One region of the Streptomyces sp. NPDC093149 genome, then DNA from elsewhere that is predicted to be linked to it. Evidence: riboswitches for the same ligand, from Rfam matches in the RefSeq annotation. Region 1 holds a riboswitch; each other region holds the start of a gene.
What was found. A riboswitch is a leader RNA that binds a small molecule or an ion and turns the genes downstream of it on or off. The one in region 1 is predicted to bind cobalamin.

Region 1 (3,907 bases):
GCCGGACCCGTTCGGCCCGATCAGCCCGACGGTGGCGCCGGGCGGCGGGGCGAGGTGGACCCCGTCGAGCACGAGCCGGCCTCCCGCCTCCCGGCTGACCCGCTCGGCCCGCAGCCCCGGGGTGACTCCGTCCGTCATGCGATCCTCCGGGTGCGGAACAGGACCAGGACGAACGCGGGAACACCGATGAGGGCGGTGACGACGCCCACCGGCACCTCCTGCGGGTCGAGGACGGTCCGGGCCAGGGTGTCGACCCAGACCAGGAAGACGGCCCCGGCCAGGGCGGTGACCGGCAGCAGCCGCCGGTGCCCGGAACCCGCGAGCGCACGGGCGGCGTGCGGCAGCACCAGGCCGACGAAGCCGATGGCTCCGGCCGAGCTGACGAGCGCGGCCGTCAGCAGCGCTGTCGTGCACAGCAGCACGATCCGGGTGCGCGCGACATGGACGCCGAGCGCGGCCGCGGCGTCCTGGCCGAACGCGAAGGCGTCGAGTGTGCGGGCGTGCCCCAGGCAGATCAGCAGCGTCACGACGAGAACGGCGGAGCAGATCCACACATCGCTCCAACCGACTCCGCCGAGCGAGCCCAGCAGCCAGAACAGCACCCCGCGGGTCTGCTCGGCGTCGGCGGAGGTCATCACGACGAAGGAGGTGAGCGCGGAGAACAGTTGCATGGCCGCGACACCGGAAAGGACGACCCGGTCGGTCGTGCCGCCCAGGGTATGGCTGAGCAGCAGGACGAGGGCGAACGAGCACAGGGCGCCGATGAACGCGCCGGTCGAGATCGACACCGCTCCGCCGCCGACGCCGAGGACGACGACCACGACCGCTCCGGTCGACGCACCGGAGGAGACGCCGAGGACGAACGGGTCGGCGAGCGGGTTGCGGAGCAGGGACTGCATGACGGTGCCGCACACTGCGAGCCCTGCCCCGCACACCGCGGCGAGCAGGGTGCGCGGCATGCGCAGGTTCCAGACGATGCCGTCCCGGATCGGCGTGAGCCGTGACCGGCCCCAGCCGAGGTGGGAGGCGGTCGTGGACCATACGTCGGCGACGGAGATACGGGCGGGGCCGATGGTGACGGCGATCGCGACGGACAGCACGAGCAGCGCGATGCCGCAGCCCCACAGGACTCCGCCGCGCAGCTTCCGCGGCCCCGTCGTGCCACGCACGCCGGCCGCGGGGGTCCGTGACGTGTCCGGGGCCGCGGCGCGTCCGGTCTCCGTCATCCCGCGAGTCCGAAGGCGCGCAGCCCGGCGGCGACGCGTTCCACGCCCTCGACCGTCCGGACGGACGGGTTCATGGCCTGGCCGCTCAGCAGGACGTACCGCCGGTGCCTGACGGCGTCCATGTTCCGGGTGACGGGGTTGGACTCCAGGAATTCGATCTTCTTCGCGGCGCTCTCGGCGGTCTGTGCCCTACGGGTCAGGTCGCCGATGACGAGGACGTCGGGGTTGCGGTCGGCGACGGTCTCCCAGCTGATCTGGGGCCATTCGTCCCGAGTGTCGTCGAAGACGTTCTTGGCGCCGAGTTCTCTGGTGATGATGCCGGGTGCTCCGCAGCAGCCGGCCAGGTAGGGGGCCTTGGAGTCGGAGAACCAGTACAGGATGGTGGCGTCGGCGGCGTCGACGCCCTCGGCCGCCTTCTTCACCCGGGCCCGCAGTTGCGCGACCAGCCTGTCGCCGCGCCCGGCCACGCCGAACACCCGGGCCAGTTCGCGCACCTCGTCGTAGACGCTGTCCATGGTCAGTGGCTCGGTACGGGCGCCGTCGCCGCTGCCGCTGTTGTCCTTGCCGGTGCAGTCGGCGGGCGAGACATAGGTGGGGACCCCGAGTTCCTCGAACTGTTCGCGCGGGGCGACACCGCCCTTGGCGAGCGTCGACTCGAACGACGCGCTGATGAAGTCGGGTTCCCGGTCGAGGACCTTCTCCGACGACGGCCGGTTGTCCGCGATCCTCGGGACGCCCGCATTTGCCTTCTCCAGCCCTTTCATCACCGGGTCGGTCCAGGTCGCGGTGGCGGCCAGCCGGTCGGCGAGGCCGAGGGAGAGCAGGATCTCCGTCGATCCCTGGTCGACCGACACGGCGCGCCGCGGTGCGGATTCGACGGTGACGGTGCGTCCGCAGTTCTTCAGCGTCACCGGGTATCCGTCGGTGGAACCGGGCTTCGCGGCGGAATTGCTTGTTCCGCCCCCGCAGGCGGTCAGCAGGACAAGTCCCGCCGAGAACGCGGCCATGGTGCGGACGGGGCTGGATATGGACGGCACGGAGTCCCTCTGCGTCTCTGGGCCCATGCGCGGGGCCCGTTGTACGGCGTCCTGCGCCCGGTGCCGGATCGCAGGTGCCAGCAGGTCTTCGGACTCGGGTTCCTGCGGACGGGACGCCTTCCCAGGACACCCGAGGGTGTTCCCAGTGGCCGTGGCCCCGCCCGTCCCCCTCACCGCTGCGCGTCAGTTCCGGATTCTCACCGGATTCCCTGACTCCTTCGTGGAGTTCGACTGGCTCCGGCAAGCTATCACGGGCCTCTGCGCAGCTCACGGGCGGTGTGGCCGGTGGTACGCCGGGCCGTTTCCCGTCGCACCACCTGCCTGGTGCCTACGGGCTCTGAAGAGCGATCACGGCGTTGTGTCCGCCGAATCCGAAGGAGTGGCTGACGGCACGCCGGATGGGCTGCCGCAGGGGAGACTTGGTGACGCAGTTGATGTCGAACTCGGGCGCCGGGGCGTCCAGGTTGGCGATCGGCGGCACGATTCCGCGTTGCAGCGTCAGGACGGTCAGTCCGGCCTCGATCGCTCCGGCCGCCCCCATGCAGTGCCCCAGGACGCCCTTGGGGGCGGTGACGGGCGGCCGGTGCGGGTAGACCCGGGCGATGAGGGCGGCCTCGGTGGCGTCGTTGACCGGGGTGGCCGTGCCGTGTGCGTTGACGTGCTCGACGTCTCCCGCCGCCCAGCCGGCGTCGCGCAGCGCGATCTCCACCGCCGTCCGGGCCACCGCGCCGGACGGATGCGGACTGATGGGATGGTGGGCGTCGGTGGTGGCCCCGGCGCCCGCGACCAGCGCCCGCGGTGCCGTGCCCCGGGCACGGGCGTCGTCCGCCCGCTCCAGCACCATGACGGCGGCGCCCTCGCCCATGACCAGCCCGGCCCGGTCGGCGGCGAAGGGCCGGCACAGCCCGGTCGCGTCGCCGTCCCGCCGGGCCCCGGCACCGGATCGGGCGAACCCGGCCATGGCGGCCGGATAGATGATCGACTCGGTGGCTCCGGCGATCGCGATGTCGCACTGCCCGGTGACCAGCAGATCGCGGGCGACGGACAGGGCCGTGACGCCGGACGAACAGGCGGTGCACGGCGCCATGCTGGGACCGGTCGCCCGCAACTGGATCGCGATCTCGGCCGCCGGCATGTTCGGAATGGTGAGCAGGATGCCGGACGGCGAGGTGGCGTCGGGCCCGAGCCGGTCGAGCACGACGGCCTGCTCGGTCAGCGAGGCGGAACCCCCGCTGCTGGTGCCGACGACCACCGCGACCCTGCCGCCCTCCCACTCCGCCGGGTCGAGCCCGGCGTCGGCGACCGCCTCCCGGGCGGCGAGAACGGCGAACTTGGTGTACCTCCCCATCCGGAACGAGGTGCGTCCACCGACCGCGGCGTCCAGATCGATTCCGTCGACCGTGCAGGCGAAATCGATCGCGCAGCCTTCGAGAGCCGCGACGGTACGCACCGGCGAGATTCCGGCACACACGCCCTTCCAGGTGGATTCGGTGTCGTTGCCGACCGGGGTGATCATGCCCAGGCCGGTGACGGCGATGACGGGCCTGTTCATCGGGCGTTGCTCATCTGCGCCGCACCGCTCACCGGCGACCCGCCGTCGGCCCCGTCGATGAACCGCGTGATCTCGGCCAGGGTGGCGCCCTT
Region 2 (3,907 bases), on a different contig from region 1:
GCCGTCGACGCTGGCTTTCCAGGTGTTGGAGCCGCTGTTGGCCTTGCCGTTGACCGCGGTGACGATGCCGGTGCCCGACGAGGGGGTCACGCTCGTGACGCAGCCCGCCGGAGTGGCGGCGCTCGTCGCAGCGGTCAGGACGTCACCGAGGGTCGTGGTCGTCCCGGTCGGGGTGAAGGTCACTGAGCACGCCTTGAGGCTGCCGGTGCCGTCGTCAAGGGTCAGCGCGAGTCTGGCGGCAGTGCCCGCGGTGAAAGTGGGCTGGGCGACCCACTGCGGGACACCCGGGGTGACCGGGACCGGCGGGGCGGCCGTGAAGCCGCCGCCGGCGACCGCGCGAAGCGCGTCGATCGAGGAGTAGCTTGACGGCGCGGTGTCGGACGGCTGGTACTTAAAACCACCCCCCGGGTTGTACTGGTTGGCGATCAGGAAATCGATCGGAGTCTTGCCGTTGGCGGTGAGGAAGTCGCCGGTCTGCGGGTTGATTCCGCAGGCGTTCAGTCCTGCCACGCTCCAGCCGTTGGAGCTGGTGTTGACCCCGTAGAGGGAGTTGAACGCGCCGGTGGTGGCGGCCAGTTTACCTTTGAGGAAGTTCTTGGCCCTGACGACACCCGCGTCGGTGGTGGGAACGCCCGAGGCGCAGAGCGCGGCCATCGCGGCGCCGGTCATGTCGACGTCGCTCGCGGAGTTGAGCGCGGTGGGATCGCCCTCGGCCTTGCTGTAGGTCCAGCCGCCGTCGACGTGCTGGTTGGCCCGGATACGGGTGACCATCGAGTCGGTCAGCGCTTGCGGGACGCGGGCGCCGCCGGCCTGCGTCTTGGCGCCGCCGAGCGCGAGTGCCGCGAAAACGGTGCCGTTGAAGTTTCCGGACGGGCCGAAGTAACCGGGCTCGGTGGTCTGCCAGTAGGAGTAGATGTCGGCGACGAGGTTGCGGGAGGCCGAGACGCGGGCCGGGTCGATGCCGGCGGCGTACGCGTTCAGTGTGCCCCGCTCGTAGTCGGTGACCACCGGGGAGGCGGAGGGCCAGCCTGATGTGGACAGCAGATTGCGGTAGACGGTGCGGGCGTTCTTCGTGGTGTCGCCGCCCGGGGCGACATCGACGACGGCGGTGCCGGACGCCGCGAAGGCGCTGAACGCCCACTCGTTGGACAGACCAGAACCCGCGTACGAACCGTCCGCCGCCTGGAGTGACTTGAGATAGCTGACGCCGTTGGTCCTGGACGTGGCTATCTGGGCGGGGCTGGAGGTCGCGAAAGCGGGCAGCGTGGTGAGGGCGAGGGCGCTGAACGCCGCGGGCAGGGCGAGTGCGAGGCGGCGGGACGTACGAAAACGGGGCATGGCCTGCTCCTGGGATCGGCGGACGCCGGCCTCCAGTGCATGGCCGGACTTCTCCGTGCAGGGACACGGCCGGGCATGGTCGAAAGCCGCCGTCCGAATCGCGTGGTACGGCTTCTTGTACTGCTCGCCGCATGGGCATTCGGGCTCGGACACGGCCCCCGCCGTCCCATACCGCTGCGCGTCAGCTCCGGATTCACACCGGATTCCCCCATGTGGCAGCCCAGGACGCTACCCGAGCAGTCAGGGCTCCGCCAGCCGTTCGGACGAGGGCGGTTCCCGGATGTCCGGGAACCGCCCGGTGAGACGCACACCACCTTGACGGTCCGGACGGATCCGTGTTGCACTCCGGCTGACAAGCACTCAGCAGCAGGGGAAGCCGGTCGAATTCCGGCGCTGACCCGCAACCGTGGACCCGGGCTCGTTCCGGGTGAGCCGGAATGCCTGGAGCTGGGACAGAACACGAGGAACGCCGTCGCGGACTACGGCGTGGTCGTCCGGCCTCCCCATGGCGCAGCAGCCCTGTGGGGGCGAATCGCCACGTACGCAGCCGCCCGGCAGAGACAGGGGGCCGCGGTGGGGACCGAACAGCAGGCGAAACGGCGGATCAGCAGGGCACGGCGGCTACTGTCCCTTCTGACCGCTTCCTTTCTGACGTTCGGTGCGGGAGTGGCGTTCTTCACCGCTTCGCCGGCGAACGCCGACCCCGTCGAGCAGTGCACCGCCACGACCGGCGCCATTGTCGCCGTTGACTTCGGCCCCTTCGGCGGCCCGGTTGTGCGCGGTTGCGACACCACGCCCACGACCGGCTACGAGCTGCTGCACGAGGGCGGGTTCAGCACCACCGGTACCGTCCACGACGGCGACGGATTCATCTGCCGCATTGGCAACGAATCCTTCAACTCCGTTACGCAGTACCCGACTCCGGCCAAGGAGGACTGCTTCCTCACCCCGCAGGCCACCGCCTACTGGTCGTACTGGATCGCCTCCCCCGGGCAGAAGAACTGGACCTACAGCCCGCTCGGCGCCATGTCCCGCACCCCCAAGGACGGCGACGTGGACGCCTGGGTGTTCGGCGGCACCGATGTCGGCGGCACCACCGGCAAGCCCACCTTCTCCCCCGACGACGTACGGGCCGAGGGCGGCCTCCCCGCCACGGACCCGACCGATCCCACAGACCCGACCACCCCTCCGGCCTCGGTCGACGTAGCTGCGGCCACCCGCTGGCTCACCGGGCTGCTGACGGACGGAGAGCGGGTCGTCGACGAGGGCGCCACCGCTGTGGACCACATGCTCACCACCGAGGTCGTCTACGCCCTGGCCGCCGCCGACCCCAAGAGCCGGGTGGCGCAGAAGGCCGCCTCGTTCCTCGCCTTGCCGGCGCAGACGGACGCGTACGCATACCCGGCCGACAAGGACGGGATTCCCGATGCCTCCGCCTCCGCCCGTCTGGCGCTCGTAGCCGAGGCCACCGGCAAGGACCCGCGCGACTTCGGCGGCCACGACCTTCTCGGGGACCTCGTCAAGTACGTCTGCCCGAGGGACGTCGGCGACGGCGAGACGATCCCCGGCTGCCTCACGAAGGGCGACTTCCGCAGCACCGGACAGGCCGACGCCCAGGCCATGGCCGTCATCGCCCTGCTGAACGGCGATGTGGCACCCCCGGCCGACGCCGTGACCCGGCTGACCGGACTCCAGTGCGAGGACGGCGGCTTCACGGGCATCCTCGTCCGTGCCGGCGAGTGGTGCGACAGCGACGCGAGCTCCACCGGGCTGATAGCCCTGGCCCTCAATCGGGCCGGCGGCCACGGCGCGGTGGTCGAGAAGGCGCGGGCCTACCTCAAGAAGTCCCAGCTTCCGACCGGCGCCTGGCCCTCCGCCTCGTATCTGACGACCGGCAGCGCCGGCCCCACCGGCTGGGCGGCACAGGCCCTGCGCTCCCTGGGCAACGCGGACCGCGCCGACGCAGGTGTCTCCTGGCTCTCCAAGCAGCAACTGCCCGCGGGCGGCTTCGGCTTCGAGGAGGGCGAGACCGACCCTCGGTTGTTCGCCACCACCCCGGTGGTCGTCGCGGGCGCCAAGAGCGACCTGGTCGCACTCACCGCCAAGAAGGCAGACCCACCGACCACGCCCACCCCGGACCCGACGACCGCTCCTCCGGCCGGTGAAGGGCCCGACCTGAAGAAGGGCAGTGCCTATCTCACCGATCACAAACGGCTGATCCAGGGCCACTACTACGAGAACGCGCAGGGATCCGGGTTCGCCGACTACGGCCTGACCATCGACGGCGCCTACGCGCTCGCCGCGACCGGCCACGACAACGCCGCCCTTCGCAGCATCGTCGATTTCCTCGGCAAGGGCGGCAAGGACGGCAAGGGCCGCGGAATCCACGACTGGACCCTGATCGGGACCAAGTACGCGGGCGGCGGCTTCATCGGCAAGACGGCCGTTCTGGCCGAGGTCGTGGGCCGCGATCCCCGCAACTTCGGCGGGCAGGACTTGATCGGCGCGCTGGCCAAGGCGATCTGCCCGGAGAAGACGCCGACGCCGCGGCCCTGCGCGGCCAAAGGAA
Region 3 (3,907 bases), on a different contig from region 1:
CTGCTGGGTGTCACCTTCGTCGGACCCGGCATCGGTGAACTGCTGCACTCGGCGACGGTCGCGGTCGCGGGCGAGGTCCCCATCGCCCGGCTGTGGCACGCCGTCCCCTCCTATCCGACGATCAGTGAGATCTGGCTGCGCCTGCTGGAGACGTACCGGGACGCGTGAGCTCCGGCCCGCACACGGGTGGCACGCCGACGTACGCGCCGCGCGGTGGCGGCACGTACGTCGGCCGGGGCACGTCCCTGGCGGTCGCCCCGCCGTCGGCGCGGCCGGGAACCACCGGCGGGGCGAGCCGGGGCGGTCAGACCGGCGGCCGGAGATCGCTGGTGGTGACCCGTACGTGGTCGACGACGAGTTGCTGCGGGAACGAGGTGCCGCCGTCGGGGTCGCCCGGCCAGTAGCCGCCGACCGCGAGGTTGAGGATCAGGAAGAAGGGCTTGTCGAACACCCAGGTGTTGCCGCCGAGATCGGCGGGTGTGCGCCGCTGGTAGACGTTGCCGTCCACCGACCAGGTCACCGAGCCGGGGGCCCAGTCGACGGCGAAGGTGTGGAAGTCGTCGGCGAACGCCTGCCCGCCGGGCAGGGTGTACGCGGCGCCGATCCCGCCGGAGCCGGAGTAGCCGGGACCGTGCAGGGTCCCATGGACCGTGGACGGTTCGAAGCCGACGTTCTCCATGACGTCGATCTCGCCCGAAGCGGGCCAGCCGACCTGGCCGATGTCGTCGCCCAGCATCCAGAAGGCGGGCCACATGCCCTGTCCGCGCGGGACCTTCATCCGGGCTTCGACATGCCCGTACTTCTGCGTGAACCGGCCCGATGTGTTCAGCCGTGCCGAGGTGTATTCACACGTGCCGTACCAGCACTGGTAGTTCTTCGGATTCTCCCGGCGTGCGGTGATGACCAGATGGCCCTGGCCGTCGAGTGCCGCGTTGTCGTTCCCGGCCGTGTAGTACTGCCGTTCATGGTTGTTGACGTTGTCGCCGGTCTCGATCTGCCACTTCGCACCGTCGACGGCGGAACCCGCGGGGCCGTCGAAGTCGTCGGTGAACGACCCGGCCGCGGTGGCGGCCCGCGGTCCGGGGACGGATGCCCCGGCCGCGGGGCCGGAGGAGGCCGAGACGAGGGCGAGTGCGGAGAGGGCGGACACCAGCAGGCGTCGGGTGAGGTGGGGGGACTTCATGGGGGGTCCTTCCCGTGCGGTTCGCGAGAGTGTCATGTCTATGACAACCCTCGGTGTGGGGAACGGGGGAGAAGGCTTCGTTCGTATGCGATTTAAGAAGTGAACCAAGAGCCTGTCAAGGCTTTGGTACGGACCACACTTCTTGCACGGAGGCGTACGGTGCGCGGCCCGGGACGGGCGCCCGTCCCGGGCCGCGCGGCGGATCAGTGGGCGGTTTCGGCCACCGTCGCCCGTACCTCGACGGCCGCCGAGACCAGGTTCTCCAGCGAGGCGCGCACTTCGGGCCGGCCCCGCGTCTTCAGGCCGCAGCCGGGATTGACCCATAGCCGTTCGGCCGCGGAATCGCTTCGAGTCCCTTACGGAGCGGAGCGACCGCCTCGGCCGTGCTCGGCACCCGCGGGTGTGGATGTCGCACACGCCGGGAGCGGCCTTTCTCGGACATGACGGCGGTCGTTCCCACTCATCGCTGCGGGGCAGTCCCGGATTCCCACCGGGTTCCCTCTCGCGACGCGTCTGTCCGGCGGACAAGGCGAACCGGCTGTGCCATCGGACGATGCACTGACCGCGGCCCCCGGCACCTCAGTTGTCCGGGCGCGTGGTGGCGGACCGAGGAAGCCGGCTTTGCGGAGCGGGGGACAGCGGCCGACCGCAGCGCAGGTTCCACCGTCCCGAGCGGCCGCTGAGCCCGGTCAAGGTGAGCGGGGCGACATCCAGCCGCCAGAACGCCTCCGCCGGCAGAGCGAGCGCCCGTACGACCATCGCCCGCACCACGGCGGGCTCGACGACCGCCAGTACGGGGCCGCCCTCCTCGCCGTCCCCGGGCTCAAGTGCCGCCAGCAGGCCGCCGATCCTGGCGCAGAACTCCAGCAACGATTCGCCGCCGTGCGGAGCCGCCGACGGATCGGTCATCCAACGCGACACCGCTTCCGGCTCGCTGCCGCTCACCTCGGCCAGTCCCCGTCCGCTCCAGCGGCCCATGTCCCAGCCACGGAGCGCGGGTTCGGGTCCGGCGCGCAACCCCAGCGCGTCGGCGGTCCCGGCACACCGTTCGGACGGCCCGCGCAGATACCGGTCGGCCGGTGGCACCGCCGCGGCGGCGGCACGTGCCCGCCGGGCCCCCGCCGCGTCCAGCGGGGCATCGTCGTCGATGCGGGCCTCGCGCAGCGCGGAGTTGAGCGCCGGTGAGATCAACATCAGCTGTACCGTCATGGCCCGGTCAACTCCCTGAACTGTGGCCTCTCGCGTGCTCCCACCTTGGCACGCGGGCGTTGCGGTCCCGCCGACGGCACCGTGGCCCTGTTCGCTCCCAGGGGGTATCGTCCGACGAACATGACGAAGGTGTGACGGAAGTCCGGTGAGAATCCGGCACGGTCGCGCCACTGTGTACCCGTATCCGTACGGGAAGTCAGACCCGCCACCTTCGTCCCAGGCACCACGATCGGGACGCGTGTTCCCTCAGGAGGTTCTGCCATGGCACAGAGTGCTGTCCCCGCCACCGCCGTACCGGCGATCACCCCCATCTCCCTGAAGTCCATTGCCCCTTGGGCGGTCTTCTTCGGCATCCTCATGCTCGTACTGCTGTACTTCGTCGGCGCGGAACAGGGCGCCACCGCGGTCATCTCCGGCGAGGGCGTCCACGAGTGGGTCCACGACGGTCGCCACCTCCTCGGTTTCCCCTGCCACTGACGCGCCGTCCGATCCAGGGGAAGACCTCATGAACTCCATATCTGTCAGAGCCCTGCTCGTCCGCGGCATGCTGGCCGGCCTCGCCGCGGGCGCGCTCGCACTGGTCGTCGCCTACTTGCTCGGCGAGTCCCGGGTGGACGCGGCCATCGCCCTCGAGGAGTCGCACGGCCATGACCACGGCGGCGGTGAGGAACTCGTCAGCCGCACCGTGCAGTCCACCGCGGGTCTTGCCACCGGTGTACTCGTCTTCGGTGTGGCGATCGGCGGGATCGCCGCCCTCGTCTTCTGCTACGCCCTCGGCCGGATCGGCCGATTCGGCCCACGGGCCACGGCCGCCCTGATCGCGGGTGCCGCCCTGCTGGCGGTGTACGTCGTGCCGTTCCTGAAGTACCCGGCCAACCCGCCGGCCGTCGGCAACCCCGACACCATCGGCCGCCGCACGGCCCTGTTCTTCCTGATGGTCGCCCTCAGCGTGCTGCTGGCGGTCGCCGCCGTCATCCTCGGCAAGCGGCTGGCTCACCGCCTGGGCAACTGGAACGCGACGGTCATCGCATCGGCCGCCTATGCGGTCGTGATCGGGGTCGCCTACGCGTTCCTGCCCTCGTTCAACGAGGTCGGAAGGGATTTCCCGGCCACCCTGCTCTGGGAGTTCCGGCTGGCCACCCTCGCGGTACAGGCCACCCTCTGGGTGACCTTCGGTCTCGTCTTCGGCCACCTGACGGAACGGCTTCTCGTGCCGAGGGCCGACACCGTCGCGACGGGAGACGGTACGGCGAACCGGGTCGCCGCCACCGCCGGCTGACCGGCGTACCACTCACCACCAGCGGGACGGCGGAACCCGCCGGGAGCCTCCCGGCGGGTTCCGGGTTCCGCCCTCCCGCCCGACGTGGCCGTACCCGGGAAACGGACGGACGCGTCCTCACTGCTCCACGCCCTGCCGGCCCCAATCGATCCGGTAGTACTTCAGCCGCGCGTCCTCCTTCTCCAGGCGCATGCCGACGGCTGTCATGACGTGCTGCGACGCGAGGTTGTCCAGGT
Region 4 (3,907 bases), on a different contig from region 1:
GCGGACGGCGCGGCCGAGCCCGCAGGCGTCGTCACCACGGCCATCGCCGCCGTCAGCCCGCCGCCCACCGCGGCCCAGGCCACGGCCCAGGACCTCAAGACCACCATTCCGGCCCCGGCCGGAACCCCCCAGGACCCGGCGCGACCCGCCACCGTCTAGTGCCGTGACCGGCAATGTTTGCCCCGTGAGGAGTGTCGTCCAGTGCGTGCGATCGCAAGGCGGCCGGAAGTCCTTGTAGCGGAGCTACCAGGACTTTTGGCCAACGCCGCGAGCGTGCGTGCTGGACGGCGCGACGGGGCAAAGCTTGCCGGGAGAGGCACTGGGCCGGCCGTCCAAAGAGCGTCCGGCAATCGGAGGGCGGCGTCGCGGCATCTGCCGCGTCGTCGTCAATCGCCGTGGCGCCGCCGTGACTCAATCCTCCGCCGTGCGGCTGCACGCACCCAACCCCGTGCCTTCTCCCACCCCCCGATTGTCGGACGCTCTAAGGATTCAGCATGAACATCGACTGGGCAGCCCTCGGCTCCGTCTTCGGCGTCTCCCTCGTTGTCACCGTCGCACTGGTGGGTCTCTTCACCCTGGGCATCGTCGGTCTCTCCAAGCAGCCCGAACCGGCGGCGCAGGGCGGCTCCGGCGGCTCGCTGCTGCTGGCCCGCGCCGGCGCGTACATCTGCTTCGGGCTGTGCGCGGCGGCGGTCGCGTACGGGATCTATCTGATCGTCGCCTGAGCCCTCCCCCGCGCACTCCCCGACGGGCCGGACACACCTCGTGTGGCCGGCCCGTTCCGGCGTGCCCGGCACGATGTGGGCCTCAGCACACTGCGCCGACGCAGGTCAACGGCAAGTTGACGGGCGTTCGCGGAGCGTGGTGGACTGCCGGAGCCAATTACGGCGACAGCAGAGGAAGCCGGTGCGAATCCGGCGCGGTCCCGCCACTGTCACCGGGGAGCAGTCCCCCACACCGGAAGTCACGGCGCGCGCGAGCGGGCTGGAAGGCCGGGGGAACTGCGGATCCGGGAGCCAGGAGACTCTCGTCGCCGGTCACGTCGAACCAGGGCGCGGACCCTGAGTGAGGACATATCGCCATGCCTGGCTGCCGTGCGTCCGTTGCTGTGGCGCTCTCGTCGAGAGCCGCCTGTACGAAGGTCCTTCGAGGCGCGTCGGCCGGTTGAGCCGTGCGTGCCGACCGCATCTTCGCGTACGGCGCCACGGCCGGTCTGATCGGCGACCTGCTGCTCGGTGACCCCCGCAGGGGGCATCCGGTCGCCGCCTTCGGGCGGGCCGCGGCGGGCGTCGAACGCCGTCTGTGGCGCGACCACCGCGGGTGGGGCGCGCTGCACACCCTCGTCCTGGCCGGGGGCGCCGCGGGTGGTGCCGCGCTGATCACCCGTGCCGTGCGCGGCCGTCCCGCCGCCCGTGTCGCGCTGACCGCGGCCGCCACCTGGTCCGTCGTCGGCGGTACGTCCCTGGGGCGTGAGGCCCTGACGATCGGTGACGCCCTGGCGGCCGGCGACATCGGCTCGGCCCGCGAACGGCTGCCGCATCTGTGCGGACGCGACCCGCACTCCCTCGACGGACCGCAGATCGCCCGCGCCGTGGTGGAGTCCGTGGCCGAGAACACCTCGGACGCGGTGGTCGGCGCCCTGGTGTGGGGCGCGCTGGGCGGGGTGCCGGGGCTCGTCGGCTTCCGGGCCGTCAACACCCTCGACGCCATGGTCGGCCACAAGTCCCCCCGCCACCGGCGCTACGGCTGGGCCTCCGCCCGCCTCGACGACATCGCCGGCTGGCCCGGTGCCCGGCTCACGGCCCTGCTCGCCGTGGCCGCCGGGGGGCGGCCACGTGGCGCGGTACGGGCCTGGCGGGCCGACGCCGCCAAGCACCCGAGCCCCAACGCGGGCCCGGTGGAGGCCGCGTTCGCGGGCGCGCTCGGCGTGCGGCTCGGCGGGACCCTCGCGTACGGCGGAAGGGTCGAGCACCGCCCCGTCCTCAACGGGGCACAGGGCCGGGCGGTGGAGACCGAGGACATCGAACGCGCGGTACGGCTGTCGCGCCGGGTGAGCGCGCTCGCCCTGGGCGTGTGCGTGGCGGGACGGCTGGGCGCCGGCCTCGCCGCACGACGCATCGCGGGGCGCCGGACCGCGGCAACTGCCGCGGCAGGGACTCGGATCGCAGGACGGAGACATACATGAGCGGCGGGCTGCTGGTCGCCGGAACCACCTCGGACGCGGGCAAGAGCGTCGTCACGGCGGGCATCTGCCGCTGGCTCGTGCGCCAGGGCGTGAAGGTGGCGCCGTTCAAGGCGCAGAACATGTCGCTGAACTCGTTCGTCACCCGCGAGGGCGCCGAGATCGGGCGCGCCCAGGCCATGCAGGCCCAGGCCGCGCGGGTGGAGCCGTCCGCGCTGATGAACCCCGTCCTGCTCAAGCCCGGCGGCGACCGCTCCAGCCAGGTCGTCCTGATGGGCCGGCCGGTCGGCGAGATGAGCGCACGCGGCTACCACGGGGGCCGGCAGGAAGCGCTCCTCTCCACGGTCGTGGACTGTCTGGAGCGGCTTCGGGGCACCTATGACGCAGTGATCTGCGAGGGGGCGGGCAGTCCGGCCGAGATCAATCTGCGGCGCACGGACATCGTGAACATGGGCATCGCACGAGCGGCCCGCTTCCCGGTGGTGGTCGTCGGCGACATCGACCGCGGGGGCGTCTTCGCCTCCTTCTTCGGTACGACGGCGCTGCTCGACGCCGAGGACCAGTCGCTGATCGCGGGCTACCTCGTCAACAAGTTCCGCGGTGACGTGTCGCTGCTGGAGCCGGGCCTGGAGATGCTGCGCGGGATCACCGGACGGCGGACGTACGGGGTGCTGCCCTTCGCCCACGGCCTCGGCATCGACGAGGAGGACGGGCTGCGGGTCTCGTTGCGCGGGACCGTGCGCGAGTCGGTCGTCGCGCCGCCGCACGGCGAGGACGTGCTGCGCGTCGCCGTGTGCGCCGTACCGCTGATGTCGAACTTCACCGATGTGGACGCGCTGGCCGCCGAACCGGGCGTCGTCGTGCGGTTCGTGGACCGCGCCGAGGAGCTGGCCGACGCCGACCTCGTCGTCGTGCCGGGCACCCGCGGCACCGTGAAGGCGCTGGCCTGGCTGCGCGAGCGCGGTCTCGCCGACGCCCTGGTCCGGCGCGCCGCCGAGGGCGGACCGGTCCTCGGCATCTGCGGCGGCTTCCAGATCCTCGGCGAACACATCGAGGACGAGGTCGAGTCGCGGGCCGGGCACGTCGACGGCCTCGGCCTGCTGCCCGTACGCGTCCGCTTCGACCGCGAGAAGACCCTCGCCCGCCCCTCGGGCGAGGCGCTCGGCGCCCCCGTCGAGGGGTACGAGATCCATCACGGCGTCGCCGACGTACACGGCGGCGAGGCGTTCCTGGACGGCTGCCGGGCCGGCGCCGTGTGGGGCACCCACTGGCACGGCTCGCTGGAGAGCGACGAATTCCGCCGCCGCTTCCTGACCGAGATCGCGCGGGCCGCCGGCCGACGCTTCGTCCCCGCCCCCGACACCGCCTTCGCCACGCTGCGCGAGGAACAGCTCGATCGCCTCGGCGACCTCATCGAGGAACACGCGGACACCGACGCGCTGCTCCGGCTCATCGAGTCGGGCGCGCCCTCAGGACTTCCCTTCATCGCCCCCGGAGCACCTGGAGCACGCGCATGAACGCACCTACGAGCACCGTGCTGTTGCTGTCGACCGCCGACACGGACCTCCTGGCCGCCCGCGCCTCCGGCGCGCCGTACCGGATCGGCAACCCCACCCGCCTCGACGCCCACGAGGAACTCCCCGCACTGATCGAGGGTTCCTCCGTCGCCGTCGTCCGTCTCCTGGGCGGCAAACGCGCCTGGGAGGACGGGCTGGCCGTCCTCAA

Region 2: another riboswitch for cobalamin. It lies ahead of ACIQCZ_RS32245 (prenyltransferase/squalene oxidase repeat-containing protein); the one in region 1 lies ahead of ACIQCZ_RS12285 (ABC transporter substrate-binding protein).
Region 3: another riboswitch for cobalamin. It lies ahead of ACIQCZ_RS34695 (CbtB-domain containing protein); the one in region 1 lies ahead of ACIQCZ_RS12285 (ABC transporter substrate-binding protein).
Region 4: another riboswitch for cobalamin. It lies ahead of ACIQCZ_RS23380 (cobalamin biosynthesis protein); the one in region 1 lies ahead of ACIQCZ_RS12285 (ABC transporter substrate-binding protein).

The regions. Positions count from the first base shown of each region.
Region 1 covers NZ_JBIVON010000003.1:397,155-401,061, reverse strand. Annotated here, with positions in the region: gene ACIQCZ_RS12295 (ABC transporter ATP-binding protein) at 1-138, opposite strand, end outside; gene ACIQCZ_RS12290 (FecCD family ABC transporter permease) at 135-1,226, opposite strand; gene ACIQCZ_RS12285 (ABC transporter substrate-binding protein) at 1,223-2,233, opposite strand; cobalamin riboswitch at 2,325-2,514, opposite strand; gene ACIQCZ_RS12280 (beta-ketoacyl-[acyl-carrier-protein] synthase family protein) at 2,592-3,815, opposite strand; gene ACIQCZ_RS12275 (acyl carrier protein) at 3,812-3,907, opposite strand, start outside.
Region 2 covers NZ_JBIVON010000013.1:169,678-173,584, forward strand. Annotated here, with positions in the region: gene ACIQCZ_RS32240 (hypothetical protein) at 1-1,338, opposite strand, end outside; cobalamin riboswitch at 1,451-1,589, opposite strand; cobalamin riboswitch at 1,663-1,802, shown strand; gene ACIQCZ_RS32245 (prenyltransferase/squalene oxidase repeat-containing protein) at 1,912-3,907, shown strand, end outside.
Region 3 covers NZ_JBIVON010000017.1:24,193-28,099, reverse strand. Annotated here, with positions in the region: gene ACIQCZ_RS34715 (dihydrolipoyl dehydrogenase family protein) at 1-168, shown strand, start outside; gene ACIQCZ_RS34710 (family 16 glycosylhydrolase) at 305-1,183, opposite strand; partial or broken gene ACIQCZ_RS34705 (hypothetical protein) at 1,387-1,621, opposite strand; cobalamin riboswitch at 1,611-1,737, opposite strand; gene ACIQCZ_RS34700 (histidine phosphatase family protein) at 1,763-2,392, opposite strand; adenosylcobalamin (AdoCbl) riboswitch at 2,515-2,608, shown strand; gene ACIQCZ_RS34695 (CbtB-domain containing protein) at 2,654-2,869, shown strand; gene ACIQCZ_RS34690 (CbtA family protein) at 2,898-3,671, shown strand; gene ACIQCZ_RS34685 (GNAT family N-acetyltransferase) at 3,789-3,907, opposite strand, start outside.
Region 4 covers NZ_JBIVON010000007.1:420,120-424,026, reverse strand. Annotated here, with positions in the region: gene ACIQCZ_RS23390 (anion permease) at 1-159, shown strand, start outside; gene ACIQCZ_RS23385 (hypothetical protein) at 495-725, shown strand; cobalamin riboswitch at 896-1,027, shown strand; gene ACIQCZ_RS23380 (cobalamin biosynthesis protein) at 1,172-2,185, shown strand; gene ACIQCZ_RS23375 (cobyric acid synthase) at 2,182-3,699, shown strand; gene cobN (cobaltochelatase subunit CobN) at 3,696-3,907, shown strand, end outside.